One region of the Methylobacterium sp. 13MFTsu3.1M2 genome, then DNA from elsewhere that is predicted to be linked to it. Evidence: predicted binding sites of a transcription regulator. Region 1 holds the regulator's gene; the other holds the start of a gene.

Evidence for each region. The regulator LexA, encoded in region 1, represses DNA repair genes until DNA is damaged. The targets are predictions, from matches to a motif close to TGTTCNNNNTGTGTTCNG.
Region 2: a site for LexA is predicted at 1,829-1,846, ahead of BM314_RS08645 (ATP-dependent helicase). Genes of this name have one in related genera too.

What each region holds. Positions count from the first base shown of each region.
Region 1 is NZ_FOMM01000005.1:84,683-88,085, forward strand. It holds gene fae (formaldehyde-activating enzyme) at 1-179, opposite strand, end outside; gene BM314_RS05055 (hypothetical protein) at 499-714, shown strand; gene BM314_RS05060 (hypothetical protein) at 733-1,182, opposite strand; gene lexA (transcriptional repressor LexA) at 1,433-2,161, shown strand; gene BM314_RS05070 (ComEC/Rec2 family competence protein) at 2,155-3,403, opposite strand, start outside.
Region 2 is NZ_FOMM01000008.1:77,777-81,179, reverse strand. It holds gene BM314_RS08645 (ATP-dependent helicase) at 1-1,818, opposite strand, end outside; gene BM314_RS08640 (AsmA family protein) at 2,154-3,403, shown strand, end outside.

The sequences.
Region 1 (3,403 bases):
TTGAGGTCGCGCACCACGAACATCCGCGTGTGGCCCTGGACCTGCCCCATCATCGACGCGAAGGCCTGACCGACCGGGCCGCGCACCGAGCCGATCAGCACCTCCGGCATGGCGTCGGTGTACTGGCCCTCGGCCGCCAGCACCGTGGCCTCGCCCGTGCGGAACCAGATCTCTTGCATGTTCGAACTCCACCTGATCGGAGCCCGCGGGAGACATCATCGGCGGCCTCGCGTCAATCGCCCCGAGGCCGGCCCCATCCCGGCCGCCCCTGCCCTCGCCCGCGCCGCGGCGCGGGCGCAGCCCCGTGCCGCCCCGTATCGCCGCGATGCGGCCGCCGGCATCCGCGACGGCGCGCATCTCCACCCCTGCGCGGCCTGTGGCCTTGAGGAACGCGGACAGGCGAGGCAGGGAAGATCGGAGCGCGGCTCCGGGAGCGGTCCCGGGCCTGGCCGTTCCGGTGGGCGCGCGGCGCCGTGCCGGGCATGCGGGAGGAACACGATGGCGGAGAGCACGGACCGGGGCTCCGGCTGGAGCCTTCAGGCGAGCGCCGTGCCCGACGGGGTGCGCCTGGAACTCGCCCTCGCCGACCTCGGCGGTGCGCCGGTCACCGCCGCGATCGTGCTCGACCGGACGGAGGCCCGGGCCTTCGCCCGCGCCCTGCTGGCCGCCGCCGGCGACGCCGCGGAGCGGACCTTCCCGAAGCCGGGCGCCTGAGGACGCGCCGCCGGCCGGTCAGCGCACGCCGAGGCCCGGATTGCGGCCCGGCAGGCGGGGGACCACGGTGCCGCGCTTCTCGATCGGCGCGTCGCAGGCGTAGGCGAACTCGGTCTTCAGCGGATCGAACACGGTCTCGCCGGTGATCCGGCAATCCTCGCGCACGGTCTCGTCGAGATAGGCCCGGGCGGCGGTGCGGAAGCGCTTCACCCGGGTGGCGCCCGGCTCCGGATCGATCCGGACCTCGCTCAGGTTGCAGCCGGTATACTCGCGCAGGGCGTTGGACACGATCAGCATCCGGCGCAGCTGCCGGTTGTCGTAGACCTCGTAGGGCTCCTTGCAGCCGATCGTGACGACCTGGGGAGTGAGCGCCACGTAGTTCCGCGAGATGTAGGAGAATCCGGTGGTGCAGCCGGCGAGGCCGAGGGCGGCGAGGCCGAGGGGCAGCAGAGCTGCGGGTCGTCGCATCCTCGTCATTCCAAGAGGGTCCCAGCCCGCACCCCGGATCCGCCGCCTTCCCGGCGGGGCGCCGCGATGCATTGAAACGGCTCCGCTTGCGCCGTCAATGCGTTTCTCGACCTTCTCCCGCGGGCGCGCCCGCGGCGCGCCGAGCCGAGCGGTGCCGCTCTTGCGGAACACTTGCGGAACGTTTAACCTGTTCGTGATTTGTTTCGGAGACCGTCACGTGGCGGTCCGCCAAGCCGCGAGTCCCCCGTCGATGCTCACGCGCAAGCAGCTGGACCTCCTGCGATTCATCCAGAGCCGGATGCAGGAATGCGGTGTCCCGCCGTCGTTCGACGAGATGAAGGATGCCCTCGATCTCAAGTCGAAATCCGGCATCCACCGGCTGATCACGGCGCTCGAGGAGCGCGGCTTCCTCCGGCGCCTTCCGAATCGGGCGCGCGCCATCGAGGTGATCCGGATCCCCGAGAGCCTGACTCAGGCCGCTCCGGCGACTCAGGCCCCCGCCGAGCCGCGCCGCTTCACGCCGAGCGTGGTCGAGGGCGGTAAGTCCAAGCCGCCGCCGGCCCCGGCGAGCACGCGGATGATCGACGAGTCCGGCCGCGCCATCTCGATCCCGGTCATGGGCCGGATCGCGGCCGGTACGCCCGTCTCGGCGATCCAGAACCAGAGCCACGCCATCACCCTGTCGCCAGACTTCGTGGCCGGCGGCGAGCACTACGCCCTCGAGGTGCGCGGCGACTCGATGGTCGAGGCGGGCATCTTGGACGGCGACCTCGTGGTCATCCGCAAGCAGGAGACGGCCAATACCGGCGACATCATCGTGGCGCTGATCGACGACGAGGAGGCGACGCTCAAGCGCCTGCGCCGCCGCGGCTCGTCGATCGCCCTCGAGGCCGCCAACCCGGCCTACGAGACCCGCGTGCTCGGGCCCGACCGAGTCCGGATCCAGGGCCGCCTCGTGAGCCTCGTCCGCCGCTACTGAAGCGGCTCGGCCGGCGCGTCGCCGGGGGCGAGGTCTCCGCCCGGCGCGGCGTCGGCCTCCGGCGTCGCGGCGACCCCGTCCTCCGCGGGGCGGTCGCCCGGCTCCGCGGTGACCGGCCGCGGCGGTCCCGGTCCGCGCCCGGCGGCCGGCCGCCAGGGCACGGCGCGGCCGTCGTCCCAGGCGTAGCGCGCGGCGAAGCCGTCGCCGTCGGTCCGGAGGGCCACGGCCCCGCGGGCGGCGAGGACGCGCCGGTCGATCACCAGCGGCCCCGTGCAGGTGGGCGGCGCCGCGAGGCCCGTGATCAGCACCGCGGCGCGGGCGCAATCCTCCGGGAAGGCCCGCCGGTCCCGGACCAGGGCGACCGCCCGCCCGTCCGGCAGCCGGGCGGTGCAGCCGAGCCGGTCGCAGCGCCCGCTGCCCGACCGGACGATCAGCGCCGCGGGCCGCCGCCCGTCGCCGTCCGCCTTCAGCCACTGCTCGAGGACGAAGCCCGAAGGGCTGCCGAGGGCCGCGAGCCGCCCGTCCGGCCCTCGCACCGCGGCCCCCGCGCCCTGCCGGTCGACGTAGAGGTCGTAGCGGTCGGGTCGGGCCGCGAGGACGAGCCCGAGCAGGACCGGCGGCACGGCGAGCCAGCGCAGGCGCGAGGCCGGCAGCGTCCCCAGCAGCAGGCCGGCGGTCAGCAGGGCCAGCGCCCCGGCGCCGAAGGCCGGCAGCACCAGGACCGCCCGCTCGAACCCGGCGATCCAGTCCGAGATCGCCAGCATCCCGGCCACCGCCTGCCCCATCAGCCACCAGACCGGCCGGTCGAGGGCGAAGGGATAGGCGAGGCAGCCGATCACCGCGGCGGGCATCACCACCAGGGAGACGAGCGGCAGGGTCAGGGCGTTGCCGACGAGGCCGAAGGGCTGGACCGTCTGGAAGTGGTAGGTGGCGAAGGGGGCCGTCGCGACCTGCGCCACCAGGGTCGTGGCCAGGGTCCCGGTGATCGCCGACAGGCCGGTCCCGACGAGCCGCCCGATCCGCCCGGCCCCCGGGCGCACGAGCAGCCGCCCGTCGATCAGCCGCGCGCAGGCGATCAGCCCGGCCACGGCGCCGAAGGACATCTGGAAGCTCGGGCCGAGCAGGCCCTCCGGCTCCCGGGCGAGCGCGATCAGCGCCGCGAGGGCGAGGTTGCGCATCGACAGGGCCGGCCGGTCCACCAGGATCGCGCCCAGCATGATCAGGGTCATGATCAGCGAGCGC
Region 2 (3,403 bases), on a different contig from region 1:
CGCCCGCTGGTTCGGGAACAGGCCGTCTTCCCAGCCGGGGAGGAACACGGTGTCGAACTCGAGACCCTTGGCGGCGTGGAGCGTCATCAGCGAGACCCGCTCGGCGCCCTCCGCCTCCGAGGCCTCCATCACCAGGGAGACGTGCTCCAGGAAGGCCGCGAGGTCGGGGAACTCCTCCATGGAGCGGACGAATTCCTTCAGGTTCTCCAGCCGGCCGGCGGCGTCGGCGGAGCGGTCCTTCTGCCACATCTCGGTGTAGCCGGATTCCTCCAGGATGGTCTGCGCGACCTCGCTGTGCGGCTGCGTCTCCGCGAGCCGCGCCCATCGCGAGAAACTCTCGGTCAGCGCCCGCAGGGTCGAGCGGACCCGGGGCTTCAGCTCGTCGGTCTCGCACAGGCGCGCGGCGGCGATGCGCAGAGGCAGCCGGTTGGCGCGGCCGTAGGTGTGGAGCTGCTGCAGAGTGGCGTCGCCCAGGCCGCGCTTGGGCGTGTTCACGACCCGCTCGAAGGCGAGGTCGTCGCTGACGTTCACGGTGGCGCGCAGGTAGGCCAGCGCGTCGCGGATCTCGGCGCGCTCGTAGAAGCGCGGGCCGCCGATGACCCGGTAGGGCAGCCCGAGCTGGACGAACCGGTCCTCGATCTCGCGCATCTGCGCCGAGATCCGCACCAGCACGGCGATCTCCGAGAGGGGATGCTGCTTGGACTGGAGGGACTCGATCGACTCGGCGAGCATCCGCGCCTCCTCTTCCGAATCCCACGCGCCCGTCACGGTGACGCGCTCGCCCGGCTCGTCGTCGGTGCGCAGGGTCTTGCCGAGGCGGCTCTCGTTCCTGGCGATCAGCCCGGAGGCGGCGGCAAGGATGTGGCCCGTGGAGCGGTAGTTGCGCTCCAGGCGCACCACCACCGCGCCCGGGAAGTCGTGCTCGAAGCGCAGGATGTTGTCGACCTCGGCCCCGCGCCAGCCGTAGATCGACTGGTCGTCGTCGCCGACGCAGGCGATGTTCTTGCGGGATTGCGCCAGGAGGCGCAGCCACAGGTACTGAGCGACGTTGGTGTCCTGGTACTCGTCGACCAGGATGTAGCGGAACCTGTCCTGGTAATTGGCCAGGACGTCGGGGTTCTCCCGCCAGAGCTTGAGGCAGAGCAGCAGGAGATCGCCGAAATCGACGGCGTTCAGCGTCGCCAGCCGGGCCTGGTAGGCGGTGTAGAGGGCGCCGCCCTTGCCGAACGCGAAGGCCGAGGCCTCGCCCGGGGGCACCTGCTCGGGGCCGAGGCCGCGGTTCTTCCAGCCGTCGATGGCGTGGGACAGGGCGCGGGCCGGCCAGCGCTTCTCGTCGACGTTCTGGTCGGCGATGACCTGCTTCATCAGCCGGAGCTGGTCGTCGGTGCCGAGGATGGTGAAGTCGGATTTCAGCCCGACCAGCTCGGCGTGGCGGCGCAGGATCTTGGTGCCGATGGCGTGGAAGGTGCCCAGCCACGGCATGCCCTCGCCGGCCGGCCCGATCAGCGCGCCGATCCGGTGCTTCATCTCCCGGGCGGCCTTGTTGGTGAAGGTCACCGCCAGGATGTCGAAGGGGCGGGCCCGGTTGGTGGCGATCAGGTGGGCGATGCGGGTGGTCAGCACCCGGGTCTTGCCGGTGCCGGCCCCGGCCAGCACCAGGACCGGGCCCTCCGTGGTCTCGACGGCGCGGCGCTGCTCGGGGTTGAGGCCCTCGAGGTAGGCGGCCGCGTCGCGCCGGAGGGCGCCCATGGCGCGGGCAGCGATGGACGTGGCGGGCGCGCCGTCCCCGGCGGGTTGCGGATGCGGGCGGTTCTGCATCCCGCTTCCCTGGACCAAATCGCGAACGGCGTCGAGGCCGTTCGCGCCGCGGTGGGGGCGCGGAGCCATGAAGCGCGGCTGTCCGCGCCGGGGTGATCCGCGCCCTTCGGGCTCGTCGCGCTCCGCGGCCGATCGCGAGATCCGGAGGCCGCGGGCCCGGGATGCCCGAGGAACCTCGCGCGTGCCCCGACCGCCGCTCGGGACCGTGGCATCGCCGCTGGCGCCCCCGGCGGCTTATCGTGCTATGGCCGTGGCGACTGACTCGCGGGGGCACGCGGGGCACGGCGGCCCGGTGAGGTCGCGGCCTCGCGCAGAGATGGTGCGGAACGGGACCATTGCGTGATCTTCTGACCGCGCTGGCGTGCGCCGTCATCCTGGTTCTCGTGGCGGCGCTCGCGGTCCCGCCCTTCGTCGACTGGCAGGCCCATCGCGGGCTCGTCGAGCGGGCGCTCGCCCGATCCCTGGGCGTTCCGGTCCGGACCGACGGCCGGATCGAGGTCCGCCTGCTGCCGTCGCCGCGGCTGCGCGTCGACCGCCTCCATCTCGGCGCCGATCCGGACCGCCCCAGCCTCGATGCCCGGTTCGTCAAGGCCGAGATCGCCCTGGCGCCGCTCCTCAAGGGCGAGTTCCGCTTCACCGAGACCCGGATCGGCCGGGCCGAGATCAAGCTCCCGGTCGCCGGCCCGGACACGCTGAAGCTGCCGCCCGATTTCGGCGGGGCCCTGCGCGACCGCGACCTCGCTATCGAGAACCTGCACATCCAGCAGTTCCTCGTCACCACGCAGGTCCCCGCCACCGGGCGGACCGACCAGCTCTACGTCCAGGATCTGCGCCTGCAGGCGCCGGCCCTGGTCGGGCCCTGGCGGATCGAGGGGACGAGCGGCGGCGTCCCGTTCCGGGCGGTCAGCGGCACGCCGGGACCGGACGGGCGCCTCGCCGCCAAGATCTCCGGCGGCGGCGACGCGACGCCGCGCTTCGAGGCGGACGCGCGGTTCGGCCTCGTCCCCGCCGAATCCGGCGGCGCCCAGGTCGAGGCCGAGGGCTCCGCCCGCCTCGTCGTCGGGCCGCCGACCCAGGCGGCCGGCGCCTACCTGCCGTTCTCGCTGGCCGGCACCTTCAAGGCCCGGGGCACGCAGGTGCGCTTCGAGGCCGTCGACCTCGCCATCGACCCCGGCGGCCGGTCCCTGCGGCTCGGCGGCACCGGACGGCTCGACCTGCGCCAGTGGCGCGCCGGCCTGACCCTGGACGCCCGCCGCCTCGACCTCGACGCCTTCCTGGCCTCGGCGGAGGGGCAGAGCCTGATCGCCCGCGGCCTGCCGCGCTCGACGGGCAGCCTGCCGGCGATGCTCGACCTCGACCTCACGGTGGGCAGCGCCGTGCTGGGCGGCGAGGAATGGTCGAACCTCGCCCTCACCGGCACCCTGGAGCGGGCCGGCGGCCTGCTGCTGCGCCGCTTCGCGGTGACCGGCCCGGCCGAGTCCACCGTCACGGCGAGCGGGCAGGTCGAGACAGCGCCGCTGCGCTTCTCCGGCCCGGTGGCGCTCGCCGCCCCCGACTCGGAGGCGCTCGGCCGCTACCTGCGCCG